2 regions of the Halobacillus sp. Cin3 genome follow, and region 1 is predicted to be linked to the other one. Evidence: riboswitches for the same ligand, from Rfam matches in the RefSeq annotation. Region 1 holds a riboswitch; the other holds the start of a gene.

Region 1 (7,815 bases):
TTTGTTTCACAGGGCTGACTACAACTTCTGTAATGACATCGATGTTATGAGATTTGAATTCCTGTTTGAGCTCTTCCATTTCTGATTGAAACCGGTCAGCCATTTCCCTGCCGAGGCTTTTAGACACGGCGGCATTTGTAGCAGGGCCGGTAGGTGTTACAACAGCCATCAGATGAATCTCGCGCTGCGGAGCTTCCACCGCCTGCAGATTCGCCTCGGCCACAGCTCTTTTACTCATTTCACTTCCATCATAGGCAACAAGAATGCGTTTCGTAGTCATAGAAAAACCCTCCCGATCAAGATGGTATTCACACTTCTATCATACCACGTTGTAAGCGCTCGCTTAAGAGGATAGGTCTATTTTCTATCCGTTATGACCAAAATGATGGAAGAAACGTAACAAGGAGCTGAAATTAATGAGCCGCTTTGATATTGTTATGCACTATTCCTATTCAGCCATCATGTTTATTGGAGCTGTCACCTTTTTTATATGGAGCCAAAAGCCACGCGGAGTTTCCAAGGGAGAATACATCATTGCGATGATCATTCCACTTTGGTCAGGAACCGCCTACTTATCCATCGCCCTCGGTCAGGGGGTCTTGCAGGAGCCGGATCAAACCATTTACTTTGCCCGCTACCTGGACTGGGTGGTCACGACCCCCCTCCTGCTGCTGGCGCTTGCATTAACAGCGATGTTTTACGAGCCGAAAAAAGATAAGGCCCTGATCGGCGGTCTAATTACAGCCGATGTGTTTATGATCTTAACCGGGCTGATCGCTGATTTTTCAAATGATACGCTGAAATACGTCTGGTACGGGCTTGGTATAGCCGCCCTTCTCATTGTTTTGTATATCATCTGGTATCCCCTGCGGAAGATGGCTGCCAAGAGCGGGGACGGGCTGAAACGTCATTACAGGCGGATGGCCGCCTACCTGACGTCTTTCTGGGTGCTCTATCCGACGGCGTGGGTTCTCGGCCCTTCAGGTGTAGGGGCATTTGAAGAGGTCATGGAGATTACAGCATTCATCGTGCTGCCAATCCTCTCCAAGCTTGGGTTTACGCTGCTTGATTTGAAAGGCCTCCGCGAGTTAAGAACCCCCGGCGTGGATGCCTGACGACCTGTTCCACGTGAAACACATCCAGAAACCGGTAAACACCCATGACAAGTGTCATATAAAAGTGCTGACGTTTATGTCTTCTAGTGGGCCTCCTTTTCCCCTATTGTTAGAATTACGAATTACTACGAAGGAGTCGTTACGATGGATAAGGAGAAAGAAAAAGAGCTGAAGAAAAGCGTCGCCCGCTTTGCAGAACCAGATCGAAACGCCGGCATCCGCCAGCTGATCAATACACTCGTTCCATTTCTAATCATATGGGCCGCAGCCTATCTAAGCATGGCTGTCTCCCCTTGGCTCGCCGCCGGACTCGGTGTGCTTGCTGGAGGTTTTGTCGTCCGTCTGTTTATCATTTTTCACGATTGTACCCACCAATCCTTTTTCAAAAATAAAAAAGCCAACCGCGTGATCGGGACGATTACAGGTATCCTGACGCTGTTCCCTTTCGATAAGTGGAAGCGGAGCCACTCCATCCACCACGCGACAAGCGGCAATCTCGATAAGCGCGGAACAGGTGATATCTGGGTCATGACCGTCGATGAATATGTACAAGCGTCCTTCAAAGAACGCCTCATCTACCGTCTGTACCGAAACCCTGTCATCATGTTTGGCCTGGGACCGATTTATTTGTTCCTCGTTTCCAACCGCTTCAACCGTAAGGGCGCAAAGCGAAAAGAGCGTGTGAACACCCACGTGACAACGGCTGCTGCTGCATTGATATACGGAATGATCATCTGGATGGCCGGGTGGGAAGCCTTCCTGATTGTCCAGCTCCCGATTCTCTATATATCCGGTGCACTGGGCATCTGGTTGTTTTACGTCCAGCACCAGTTTGAAGATTCCTATTTTGAAGAGGAATCCGAGTGGAATTTTGTAAAAGCAGCTGTGGATGGAAGCTCTTATTATAAACTTCCGAAAGTCCTGCAGTGGATTTCCGGCAACATCGGCTTTCACCATGTGCACCACTTGAGCCCTAGGGTTCCCAACTATGCACTGGAAAAAGCTCATGATGCAACACCGCCGCTCCAGTATGCAACAACAATTACGCTGAAAACGAGCCTTGAGTCCATCAAATTCCGTCTCTATGACACCGAGAACAAAACGTTCCGGACGTTCCGGGAAGTCCAGCCGCTCCTGAAGAAGAAAGCAAGTGCTGCGGTCTCCCGCCGCGTGCAGAATGAAAGTTGATTCAAAGCCCATTCGTTGAGAATGGGCTTTTTCCTTCATGACAGCCGCCCGATTTTCCCATATGCTAGACACAGGAGGTAGCGTTCATGCAGAAGTGGTATCATATTATTCCAAAAAACACCGGACTCAGCATATACGTCTGGATCATCTTTTGTATCCTGCCGTTTTTCTTTATCTTCCGGGCATCTTCCATTTACGAAATTTTGACCGGACTTCTTCTTGTCTTTATTTTCTTCCTGGCCTATCGGTTTTCATTCGTATCGGACAGCCGTCTTGTCTATCTGTGGGTCAGTATTGAAATGGCGATCAGTCTCGGAATGACCTTGTTGTTCGGCTACATTTACTTTTCATTGTTCCTGGCTTTTTTCATCGGGAACATCCGTCATTTCGGAGGGTTTCTTTCTTTATATATTGTTCACCTGACTCTCACACTTGCAACGATTGCCTATACCTTCGTGCAGCAGCTGGATTCGATTTTTCCGAACCTTCCATTTATCATCATTACCGTCATCGGGGTGATCCTGCTGCCATTCACCGTTCGTTACCGCAACCAGCAGCAGGACCTTGAAAATAAGCTGGAGGACGCCAACCAGCGGATTTCCCAGCTTATGGTGATTGAAGAGCGGGAACGGATTGCCCGTGACCTGCACGACACGCTGGGGCAGAAACTGTCTATGATCGGCTTAAAAAGTGATCTCGCCGCCAAGCTGATGACGGCCAAGCCGGACAAAGCGCAGAAAGAAGTGGAGGATATCCAGCATACGGCCCGAAATGCTCTCAAGGAGGTTCGGGAGATGGTTTCCAACATGAGAGGAATGAAACTAAAGGATGAACTGATCCGGGTGCAGCAGATCATCGAAGCTGCGGAAATGGAGTTCACCTATGAAGGAAACCTCGGGAAGACTTCCATCCCGGCTTTAACGGAAAATGTTCTCAGCATGTGCCTGAAGGAAGCCGCCACCAATATCGTCAAACACAGCCGGGCCACTCGTTGTCACGTCCAGATTGAAGCCTCTTCCATGGAATTGACGGTCACCATCGAAGATGACGGGATCGGCCTTCCGGAAACGATGGACCCGTTCCAGGGTCACGGTCTTCAGGGGATGAGGGAACGACTGGAGTTTGTAAATGGACGGCTTGATTTGGAAAGTGAACAGGGAACGAAACTGACCCTGCACATTCCCACAGTCATTCAGCAAGGGAAAAAGGAGGAACTCTTATGATTCAAATTGTCATTGCCGAGGATCAGCGCATGCTGCTCGGTGCACTCGGGGCGCTGCTTGATTTAGAGGAGGACATGGAAGTCGTCGGCCAGGCTTCCAACGGCGAAGAAGCCTGCAGCCTCGTCCGCCGTCTGAAACCGGATATCTGCATCATGGATATTGAGATGCCGGTCAAGGATGGGCTGGATGCCGCTGAAGAGTTGTATCAGGAGCCTTGCAAAGTGATCATCCTTACGACTTTTGCCCGTCCGGGTTATTTTGACCGTGCCAGAAGAGCAGGCGTCAGCGGCTATCTGTTGAAAGACAGTCCGAGTGAAGACCTGGCAACAGCCATTCGTAAAATTACAGCCGGACAGCGCATCTTTGACCCTGAGCTCGTCGACCTTGCCTTCGCCGATCAAAACCCGCTCACAGAACGGGAGCGGGAAGTGATGCAGCTGATGGCGGACGGCAGAAATACGAAGGACATATCCAAAGCTTTGTTCATTACCCCTGGTACCGTCCGGAACTATGTATCTGTCATCCTGGAGAAGCTGGAGGTCTCCAATCGGATTGAAGCGATTTCCAGGTTCAAGGAGAAAGGCTGGTATAAGGGACAGCGCTGACGATGGAAACAGTATTCACTAGTGTCTGTACACAGATGTGTTTGAGAATAAAAGGGTGATCTTCTGCTACCAGGGGATTTCCCTTTTTTAATGGAGGGACATTCAGTCCAGTTCGCGAAGCTCTTTGAAGCGTACATAGACAAAGAGGACATACAGCGTAACGAGTACAGATCCCCCGGCCATGATTTGATGAATCGGCACTCCTGCCGCCAGTATCAGAGAGGTCACGCCGTAGCTGACTGGAACGAGCCCCATTGATGCAAGCGAGACAAGCCCCATCACCCTGCCCATCATTTTTTCTTCAATGAAGCTCTGAAGCACAGAGATGACGGGGATGTTGCAGATAGAGAGCGAACATCCGAAGACGACGAGGCACCCAAGGCTGAACCATACCCCTTCTGTGAAGCTCAAAGCGAAAAAAGCGGCTCCGGCAGCCATTAAGGCTGTAAGGCTCGTTTTTCCTCGTCTTCTTTTCAAATTAAGGATCCCGATGACTACAGATCCGAGCAGCATTCCCACCGCCAGACCTGCCTCAAGGAAGCTGAAGTCCAGGGCGGTGCCATGCAGGCGCTGCTTCACAAAGAGAGGCAGCCCCATCGTCATCGGCCCCACCATGAACAGATTCAATAAAATGCTCATTCCGATAATCAAGGAAAGCACACGGGAGTTTTTGACGTAGCGCACACCTGCTTTGAAGGAGTCCCAGAACGCTTCCTCCTCCCCTCCTGCTCTCTTTTCTTCATCCACCTTCATAAGAAAAATCAGCAGACTTCCGGTAAACAGCATCAGGGCAGTCACTGTGAATACGAGCGCGTAGCTGCCAAAGGAAACGAGAATCCCTGCCACCATAGGAGCTAGAATGAACGACGTTTGATTCGTCATTTGTATCACTGAATTTCCACGGGTCAACTGATCCCTGGATATGATTGACGGCAGAACCGACCCTTCTGCTGCCCAGAAGAACGCATCTAAAATCCCAAAGGCAAACGCAAACCCGACGAATGTCCAAAGACTGATGTCCCCGAAGAAAAACCAGCAGACAAGTCCTGTTAACAGCAAACCCCTCGTGAAATCGGACAGGAACATCAGCTTCGTCCGGCTGAACCGGTCGGCGACCGTTCCACTGACAATCATAAAGACCAGCCGTGGAATACTTGCTGCCACGTACAGCACACCAAGAGAAGCTTCAAGACGGAGCTCATGGACGACATACCAGCTTTGAGTAAATAAAAAGAACGAAATACCGAAGCTGGACAACAGGGCCGCTCCCCACAACAGGAGAAAATTTCTATTTCGAAAAATGGAAGGCTGTTCTGCCAACGGTGCAGCTTCGGAAACTGTAATGGATGAACCGGACATAACTATCCCCACCTTTTTTGTAAGTTCCTTCAAGTGTAAGGAATATCCATGTCCTTCTCGATGTGCCCGGGATGGATTCTTCCTCCGCCTGCAGACGGATTTTATAAAAGGCTCTGTTATTGCTTGGTGTTGTTATTTAACATGTGAGCTCAGATCCCCCCTCTCTGTCATAAGATTTGTATGAGGCGGCCTTGGGAATGACTCACTTTCCGCGGGGTACCGTGAGGCTCATCGTTCCCCGCAGAAAGCGGACGGTTTTCCCTGCCATCCCATGCTCTGAGTAAACAACGGACCGGACCCTTAATTCCAGACGGAGACGATTTAGTAATCGTTTGAAATATCAACAACAGACTTTAACAGAGCTTTATAAAAAAGAAGAGTCGGACATCGGTGCCTGGCGACCATTTTTGTCGAATAGCATGATTTTAGCACTTCCCTGTTGTAAGCAGGCGTGAATTTTGGTACTATTTTTACTAACTAAATAGTTTCTTATTTCAAATTTTATTTGGAGTAAGGATAGAGGTGCAATGACAAGAGTACGCATGTGGAGGAGAATGAGATCCATGGATACATGCGGAAAGGGGAAATTGCCGAAGTGTACGGACTCTCATGGTCCTGAAGCTGGGTCTGATGCTGAACAGGCACAGAACTGTCATATAGGAAACTATATGGAGGGCTATCTTACGCAGGAACGGTATAAAGTTTCTACGGCAGCATCGAAGCCCTTGATGCTGCCGTTTTTGATTTTACTGCCGTATGGCCCTCACGACCTCGAACGTACAAAATACAAGAAAAGGTGTGAGGTTAATGAACTTCGGGCAAGTACTGACAGCGATGGTGACCCCTTTTGACAACGATGAGAATATGGACCTGGAAGCAACGGGAGCTTTAGTCAACCACTTGATCGAGAACGGCAGTGACGGCCTGGTTGTCGGCGGGACGACCGGTGAATCTCCGACACTGACAACGGAGGAAAAACTCCAGCTGTTTGAACACGTGGTAGAAGTTGTGAACGGCCGTGTCCCGGTCATTGCCGGTACAGGATCCAATAACACCCGCGCTTCCATTGAATTGACGAAAAAAGCGGAACAGACAGGCGTGGATGCCATCATGCTTGTAGCCCCTTATTACAACAAGCCGACACAGGAAGGCCTGTACCAGCACTTTTCAAAAATTGCCGCAGCCACTTCCCTTCCGGTCATGCTGTACAACATTCCAGGACGCAGTGTCGTCAACATGGAGCCGGAAACGATTATCCGCCTTTCTGAGATTGAAAACATTGTTTCCGTAAAAGAAGCGAGCGGCGACCTGGAAGCCGCGGCGGAAATCATCCGTGAAACAGGCCGTGACTTTTCCGTATACAGCGGGGAAGATTCCAATACACTTCCGTTCGTCGCCATCGGAGGCACCGGCATCGTATCCGTATCTTCCCATGTGATCGGTAATGAGATGCAGCAGATGATTCAGAGTTTCCGAGAAGGAGACGCCCCGTTTGCCGCGCGTCTTCATCAAAAGCTTCTCCCTGTCATGGATGCCGTGTTCTCAGCCCCGAGCCCATCCCCGGTAAAAGCGATGTTGAATGAAATGGGTGTTCACACCGGAGGCGTCCGTCTCCCTCTTCTTCCATTAACGGAAGAAGAGACCGCCCGCGTCATGGAGACTTACAACGAGCTTCAACCCAGTGAAAAGCCGAAAGCCCATATGGTCGGTTAAATGAAAAAAGGCTGTCGAGAAAGTTCTCGGCAGCCTTTTTTCTGCTTTCTTATACTTCGATGGTCCAGCCGAAGCTGTCTTCTTTTCTTCCCCGCTGTATGCCTGTGATCGTATCATACAGCTCCTGGGAGAGAGCACCAATTTCGTGGTCGTTGATCACCATTTTCTTCCCAAGCCAGTTCAACTCACCGACGGGAGAAATGACGGCCGCTGTTCCAGTTCCGAACGCTTCTTCCAGTTTTCCCTGTTCATACGCTTCATACAACTCTTCAATAGAGATGCGGCGTTCGGTCACTGGGATCTCCCATTTTTTCAGTACTTCAATGATTGATGTTCGTGTAATCCCCTGCAGAATACTTCCGCTCAGGGCAGGAGTCACAATTTCCCCATCGATTTTAAAGAAGATGTTCATGCTGCCGACTTCTTCAATGTAGCGCTTCTCCACACCATCCAGCCAAAGGACGTCAGCATTACCTTCTTTCGCTGCCTTCGCCTGTGCCTGATAGCCGGAGGAATAGTTACCGGCGGTTTTAGCCATTCCGGTTCCGCCTTTGACAGCTCTTGTGAACTGGTCTTCTACATTAATGGTAACCGGCTTGATCCCTCCGGAGA
Region 2 (7,815 bases), on a different contig from region 1:
CTTTTAATGTTTTTGATTGGTGTTGTGACGGCTTTAGTGGGGAGCATCGCCGGCCTCGGCGGCGGTGTTATTTTAGTTCCTGTGCTCCTCTTTTTGGCCGATCATCTTCCATCCTTTGACTGGGTGAGTCCCCAGTCCATCGTTGGAGTTTCACTGGTCGTTATGATTTTCACCGGTATGTCGTCGACGATCTCGTATATCCGGCATAACCGGGTGGATAAAAAAATCGGCTTTATCTTTTTATATGGAAGTATTCCTGGAGGCATCTTCGGTTCCTGGCTGAATCAATTTTTTAAGACAGACGGGTTCTCTTTGTTTTTTGGAATTGTGATGATACTTGTCTCTCTATTGTTTTTTATTCCGAGAAGACCACCAGGCACACCGTTGTTCACAAGCGGGATAAAAAGAGAGAGAACCATAAATGGACAAACGTATACCTATCAAATGCCTCTATGGCTGGGGCTTTCCTTGTCATTTGCTGTTGGCATGCTCTCCGGTCTGCTCGGCATCGGCGGCGGTTCTTTGATGGTGCCTGCGATGATTCTGCTGCTGAATATTCCTCCGCATATCGCGACGGCTACATCGATGTTTATGATTTTCTTTGCCAGCATCACGAGTTCAGCCACCCATATTGCAATGGGGCATGTGGACTGGGCCGTCACGCTCTGGTTTATTCCGGGAGCCTATGCAGGAGGGATGCTTGGAGCTAAAATCAACCGTCACCTGAACGGGAAAGCAGTGGAATGGTTCTTAAGGATTCTGCTGATTATGATAGGGATACGCTTAATCTGGCAAGGGTTAGGGTGAGGAGACTGATGATGAAGGAAAAACTGCACATATACTATACAAGTGATCTTCATAGTCACTTTGAGAATTGGCCCCAGATCGTCGGCTATTTTCGAGAGAAGAAAAAAATCCATGATCAAAAAGGGGAAGACTACTGGTTGTTGGATAACGGCGATCACGTCGACCGTTTTCATCCTATAACCGAAGGATTGATGGGCAAGGGAAACGTTGACCTATTGAATCAGGCTGGTTATTCCGTAGCGACCCTAGGAAATAACGAAGGGATTACACTTGCCAAAGAGGACCTTCATAAACTCTATGACGAAGCGGACTTTCAAGTGGTCTGTGCCAATCTGGAGTGCTTGGAATCTCCTGCACCGGAATGGCTCAAACCGTATCATATCCTCCACTCCAGCCGAGGCACGAAGGTAGCCGTCATTGGTTTGACTGCTCCTTTCCAAGCCTTTTATCAGAAACTTGGATGGGATGTCCATTCACCATATGACTGGCTGGATAAGCTGCTGCCTGAAGTGAAGGAGAAAGCAGACATCGTCATTTTATTATCCCACCTAGGGATCAATGAAGATGAAGAAATCGCACGACGGTACAATGGAATTGATCTCATTATCGGAGGCCACACGCATCACCTTTTTCAAAACGGCGAGCATGTAGAAGGTACGCTGCTGACAGCCGCTGGGAAGCACGGTACCCATCTTGGGGAGGTGCTGTTGGAATGGGACCACAAGGCCGGTGAAATCACGAGGAAGGAAGCTTATGCGGTTCCTACAGAGCAGATGAGAAAAGACGATCAGGTGACCGAATACTTAAGGCAGATCCGTGGGGAGGCTGTCCGCCGTCTGGAAACCCCTGTAGCCTATTTGGAAGAGCCGATGCATATTGCCTGGTTCCAGGACAGTCCGCTTATGTCCAGACTTACAGAGCAGCTCCGCACATGGACTTCATCTGATATAGCCATGTTGAATGCAGGCGTTCTTCTGGACCATCTGCCGGCAGGGGATATTACGTATGAGGACGTTCACCGGATCTGTCCGCATCCGATGAATCCATGCAAGGTGGAGTTAAGAGGAGATGAACTTCTTGAAGTCATCCGTGCTGCTCATACGAAGAAGTTGACAGAAATCCGCCTGAAAGGATTCGGATTCAGAGGAGAAGTCATAGGCAGAATGGTTTTTGCCGGCATTGATATTGAACGACGGCAGGACGAGGACGGAGAAGAGCGTGTGGTTCAAGTGCTGTACAACGGCAGGCCTGTGGAATACGATCAGACGTACACCTTTGCTACAGCGGATACATTTACGTTCGGTCGTTTCTTCCCTGAAATTGCTTATGCAGAAACGAAGCAATATTTTATGCCGGAACTCTTACGTGATTTACTGAAAAAAGAACTGAAACAATAAAGCGTTCACCCCCTTGCCATGAATAAAAGCTGCAAGGGGGTGAATTGATATCAGTTACCTATGCAGCAGGCATATAAAGAAACTCTCTATTTTCTGAAGCAGGGACTATCTTTTGTGATTAGAGAAAGGGCGCTCCTCATATATATAGAAGGGGAGGGTGCCTGTATGCCTAAAAACCGAGTGACCAAACGATCGACCATCGGCAGGCGGATTGTCATCAGCCTGTTGTTTTTCGCCCTTTTCACGGTGCTGAGTCTCTGGTATATCAACAGAGGGGTTACGCCAGCGCTGGTCGAGATTGCTGAAACGAAAGCCCAGCAGCTGGCAAGAGATGCCATTAATGAAGCTGTAAGCAAACAGATTGCAGAGGATCTGCAATTTAATGATTTGGTGAAAATGGAAAAGGATGATCAGGGAAATGTCGTTTATATGGGTTGGAATTCTGTGCTTGTCAACAGAGCTCTGCGGGATACCACCATCAGGGTTCAAAATTTCCTGAAGCGGATGGAACTAGGGGAACTACCGATGGAGGATACGACACTGGAACCCGATCTCGATCCAGACCGTACTCCGGAAGAGCAGGGGGAGCAGCCGGCAACACTCATTGAACTTCCGATTGGGATGGCTACCAACAACAGTCTGCTTGCCAACCTTGGACCCAAGGTACCTGTACAGCTGCGTGTCATCGGAGATGTTCAGTCTGAAGTAGATATTGAAATGACGGAATACGGGATCAATGCCGCCTTGTTTGAATTGACCATCCACTTTGAGGTGAATGTCAGAATCGTCATCCCCTTTTCCACAGAAACGACGGTCGTCACCAACAATATTCCAATCGACCAGGCTACCATTCTCGGGGAAGTGCCGGAATATTTCGGAGGCATGTCCGGAGACGACGGTGGGAATCCTTCGTTCTCCCTTCCGATGGAACCCTTGCAATAATGGCCGGTCACTGGTACAATACCAAAGAACTGAATATGCGTGACCTTATCAGATCGGTGAGGTAGAGGCGCAGGCATCATGAGTAGCTGATGGGAGTTTGACAAGCCGGGATCATTAGTGAAAGGGAGGGCCTGCCGAAGTGTGGCTTAACACGTCAAGTTTTGACACGCTGGTGTATACCTGAAGAAGGCATACACTGTCATGCATGCTTTTGGGTGCATGGGGCGCTACTGATCGAAATGGAGGATAATCAAGTTGTCTGCAGACAGTGATGGATTATTTTCTGTCATTGTTTTTTTATTTTATTCCTCATTTTATACCCACCAGTAGCCTTCCATTCCCGTAACATCAAGATATACGGAGGGGAAACACATGGAAGGAACCATCTTTTCTTTAGTTCCAGCAATACTTATGCTTATCCTTGTCTTAGTCACAAGGCGCGTCATCTTGTCCCTTGGGATAGGGATTATCGTCGGAGCATTCATGCTCACACAAATGGATATTGGAGCAGGCCTGGGCTTGATCTGGTCTATATTTGCCGGTATTTTCGTCAGCGAAGGGGCATTAAACACAGGGAATCTATATCTCTTGTCCTTTTTATTTCTGCTCGGAGTCGCCACAGCCTTTATGACGGCCTCCGGAGGCAGCCGTGCTTTCGGTAAATGGGCCGTTGAAAGGATCCGGACGAGAAAAGGGGCCAAGCTTGTTCCGTCCATTCTAGGTATCATCATTTTTATTGATGACTACTTTAATGCTCTTGCAGTCGGACAGGTCGCACGTCCTGTAACAGATCGCTATAAAGTATCCAGAGCAAAACTGGCCTACTATATTGACTCCACTTCAGCGCCGATTACGGTCATATCACCGATATCCAGCTGGGGAGCTTATATTATCGGGACGATTGGCAGTATTCTTGCGGCCAATGAGATATCGAACTATCAGGCTTTTGAAGCTTTCGTTCTTATGATCCCGGCAAACTTCTATGTATTTGCTGCACTGCTTCTCGTATTTTTGACGATTTATCTTCGTCTGGATATTGGTCCGATGAAAGCGCACGAAAACAGAGCCAAGGATACAGGCGAGCTTCACAACCCGGATAGAGGGGATGTGCCCGGTGACTTGAATAATGAATTCAAGGAGCATGATAACGGGAAGATTTCTCACTTAATCTGGCCGATCGTAACTTTGATCATCGGTACAGTCGGAATGATGGTATATACAGGAATTCAAAGTTCAGAAGGAACCGCGGATATCCTTTCCATCTTTGCTAATACGAACGTAAACATTTCCTTGTTTGCCGGAGGAATCATTAGTGTGGTCACAGCCCTGGTTTTATATGTGGGGCAGCCGTCACCGAAATCCGGTTTGCTGCACGTATTTCTTCAAGGGTTAAAAGCAATGCTGCCGGCGATCTACATTCTGATTGCTGCCTGGATGATCGGCGACATTATCAGCCGCCTGCAGACAGGTGAATATCTTGCCCAGCAGTTCAGCCAGGCGGATATTAACATTTCCTATCTGCCTTTAATAATCTTCCTGTTATCCGGTTTTATGGCCTTGTCTACAGGAACGTCGTGGGGAACCTTTGGAATTATGCTTCCGATTGCAGGTGAGATCGCTGCCGTAACGGACCCATCCTTCCTTCTGCCTGCACTATCCGCCGTGCTTGCGGGTTCTGTATTCGGAGATCACTGCTCACCGATTTCTGATACGACAATTCTTTCGTCCACAGGGGCGGGAGCCAATCACATTGATCACGTATTGACGCAGCTTCCATATGCCATCATTGCGGCGGTGGCTGCTTCAGTCGGCTATGTTGTACTGGGCCTTACAGGGCAGGTTTGGGTGCCGCTGCTGCTGTCCCTTATCATTGTTCTCATCACAGCACTGATCATTCATAAACTGAATCCTGAAAAAGGATAGAAAAAATGATGAGTTGAAAAGAGGAGGAACTTCTATTTATTAGAAGTTCCTCCTCTTTATTCTCCAACACTTTACAAGCTGAAAGGCAGAGGAAGCATCCCTCTGCCTTTTTCATTCCTAAGTCCTAAGACTTCCTAATCTGGTATTTTCTGAAAATTGAAAAATTCTTTTGACAAGCCACTGCGCTGTCGTTATAATTTAAACAGAATTATCAGAAAAATAAAAATTGAGGGACATTATCCGACGTTCCTCTCAGGGAGGTCTTTCACATGGAAAATCGCGCACAATGGGGTACACGTGCCGGATTTATCCTGGCAGCCGTAGGTTCTGCCATTGGTTTGGGGAACATTTGGCGTTTTCCGGCTGTAGCTTATGAAAACGGAGGCGGAGCATTTTTTATTCCTTATTTGTTCGCTCTTCTAACCGCAGGTATTCCACTATTGATCATGGAGTTCACCATCGGTCATAAGTACCGTGGATCTGCACCGTTGTCCTTTTTCCGGATGAGCAGAAAAACAGAGTGGATCGGCTGGTGGGGTGTGCTGGTTGCGTTTGTTATATCCACTTATTATGCGGTCATTATCGGATGGGCAATTTCCTACAGTGTATTTTCTTTCAATCTATCATGGGGTGATGATACCGAAGGCTTTTTATTTAGTGACTATCTGCAATTATCTGTTAATCCCGGCGAGACCGGAAGCCTTGTCCCAGGTGTCCTGATTCCTCTGCTCATTGTATGGGTAATTACACTTGGGGTCCTGTTCAAGGGAGTCAAAAAGGGAATTGAGACAGCGAACAAAATCTTCATTCCTACGCTTGTCGTCCTTTTCATGATTATCGTGATACGTGCCCTTACACTTCCTGGAGCTGCGCAGGGTCTTCAGGCCTTTTTCGAACCGAATTTCTCAGCGATCATGGATAGTTCGGTATGGGTGGCTGCCTATGGGCAGATTTTCTTCAGTCTTTCCATTGCCTTTGCTATTATGATTACTTATTCCAGTTATCTTCCGAAAAAATCGGATATTACTAATAACGCGTTTATTGCTGGTTTCAGTAATTCAGGCTTTGAATTACTTGCTGGTATCGGAGTATTCGCCGCCCTTGGCTTCATGGCCTCCCAGAGTGGAGTTCCTGTAAACGAAGTCGTAAGCGGCGGAGTGGGACTGGCCTTTGTCGTTTTCCCGCAGATCATTAATGAATTTCCTGCTTTGAATGGGTTGTTCGGATTTTTATTCTTCCTCTCCCTTGTACTTGCAGGGCTGTCTTCACTGATTTCCATCTCTGAAACGTATGTCGCAGGGATCAGCGAGAAGTTTGGTATTTCCAGAACGAAAGCTGTAGCCTTTGGAGGCGGAACAGCAGCCGTTATCTCACTGTTGTTTGCTACGCAGGGTGGGTTGTTCTTCCTGGATGCTGCCGACTACTTCATCAACCAGTTTGGTGTCGCCTTCGTCGGGCTTGTCGAAGTCGTAGTCATTGCCTGGTTCCTTCGTAAGCTCAATGATTTTCAGTCGCACGCCAATGAAATATCCGATATCCGTCTCGGAACATGGTGGAAAGTGTCCCTTGGACTTATTACACCACTCGTACTTGGATATATGATGTTCGACCTGTTTAAAACGAACCTGGCGAAAGAGTTCGACACAGACACAGGAAACTACGAAGGATATGCAGATGGGTTCATTCTTTTCGGTGGCTGGTTTGTGGCAGCGTTCGCCCTCATCGTCGGAGTGTTGATGATGTTTAAACGCTGGAACGCCAAAGCTTTCGAAGAGGGAAAAAAGGAGGTAAGCTGACATGACAGCAGGTGCAGTAATTACCATGGTTATCGGAATGGTTGTCATCTGGGGAGGTCTGGCAGCGAGCATTACGAACGCTGTGAAAAAAGCTAAATAATTAAAGGCGCCGCATCAGCGGCGCTTTTTTTTAGTTATAGAAACAGGAAGAACTCCTTCTGTTACGTGGAGGGTGGCCACGTGCCGCTTATCGGTGGATGCTTGCCGCGGGCACGGCCTCAGCTAACTTGGACAGGAAGAACGCCTGCCCAAGTGGATCTTCAGCTCGTGCTGTTCCCGCAGGCGTCACCACCGAACACTTCACGTGACCTCACCGAATAATAAGCTCTAACAATGAGGGTGGTCTGCTATGTAACATAAGTCTTTCTTTAAGATGGTTAGGCAAAAACATGTTTCCATTAAAGTAAAGTTTTACAGCATAGCAGGTATTATATCTCATGAAAGAAAATCCGAATACCTTTCGTACACTTACTTTACCGGTCATCTTCATCTATTGGAATGGGAAGTGCTATATTTTACTAGTCACGGTGGAGACGAGAAGGGGAGCCTTTTTCAGTTCCGAAGGGTGCAGAGACCGTTCCACTCCTGCGGAAAAACGGACGGGTGAGGCCCCGCAGGGCGATTTTCCCGAGGAGACTCGGACGTTCGTCCGCGGAAAGGAATGGTCGGAGCACCAAGAGGTAACTAAACCCCATTTTCTACAAGCAAAAAGGCGCAGCAGCTGCCGCGCCTTTTTTTATTCTGCCATCCGTTCCCATCGTCTTAAAAATGGATAGGGATCGAAGGACCATTCATTCTTCCCATTATCCTGGTACATCCCGTAGTGCAGGTGCGGTGGAAACTTACCGGACGTTCCCGGCGGCCCGTAACCCGAGGCACCAACGGCTCCGATAACATCGCCAGGTTGAACGACATCACCCACTTTAATCTCTTTGGAAAAGTTCTGGAGA

The links. A riboswitch is a leader RNA that binds a small molecule or an ion and turns the genes downstream of it on or off. The one in region 1 is predicted to bind lysine.
Region 2: linked by a shared signal. The riboswitch ahead of QMA39_RS08440 (Na+/H+ antiporter NhaC family protein) and the one ahead of dapA (4-hydroxy-tetrahydrodipicolinate synthase) in region 1 are both predicted to bind lysine.

Annotation. Positions count from the first base shown of each region.
Region 1 covers NZ_CAMZMV010000003.1:113,786-121,600, reverse strand. Annotated here, with positions in the region: gene QMA39_RS11355 (universal stress protein) at 1-280, opposite strand, end outside; gene QMA39_RS11350 (bacteriorhodopsin) at 417-1,115, shown strand; gene QMA39_RS11345 (fatty acid desaturase) at 1,260-2,303, shown strand; gene QMA39_RS11340 (sensor histidine kinase) at 2,390-3,526, shown strand; gene QMA39_RS11335 (response regulator transcription factor) at 3,523-4,131, shown strand; gene QMA39_RS11330 (MFS transporter) at 4,234-5,490, opposite strand; lysine riboswitch at 6,000-6,177, shown strand; gene dapA (4-hydroxy-tetrahydrodipicolinate synthase) at 6,298-7,203, shown strand; gene QMA39_RS11320 (branched-chain amino acid aminotransferase) at 7,253-7,815, opposite strand, start outside.
Region 2 covers NZ_CAMZMV010000002.1:57,911-65,725, reverse strand. Annotated here, with positions in the region: gene QMA39_RS08455 (sulfite exporter TauE/SafE family protein) at 1-807, shown strand, start outside; gene QMA39_RS08450 (bifunctional UDP-sugar hydrolase/5'-nucleotidase) at 819-2,204, shown strand; gene yunB (sporulation protein YunB) at 2,370-3,146, shown strand; lysine riboswitch at 3,201-3,384, shown strand; gene QMA39_RS08440 (Na+/H+ antiporter NhaC family protein) at 3,519-5,069, shown strand; gene QMA39_RS08435 (sodium-dependent transporter) at 5,339-6,865, shown strand; gene QMA39_RS08430 (MetS family NSS transporter small subunit) at 6,867-6,965, shown strand; gene QMA39_RS08425 (M23 family metallopeptidase) at 7,602-7,815, opposite strand, start outside.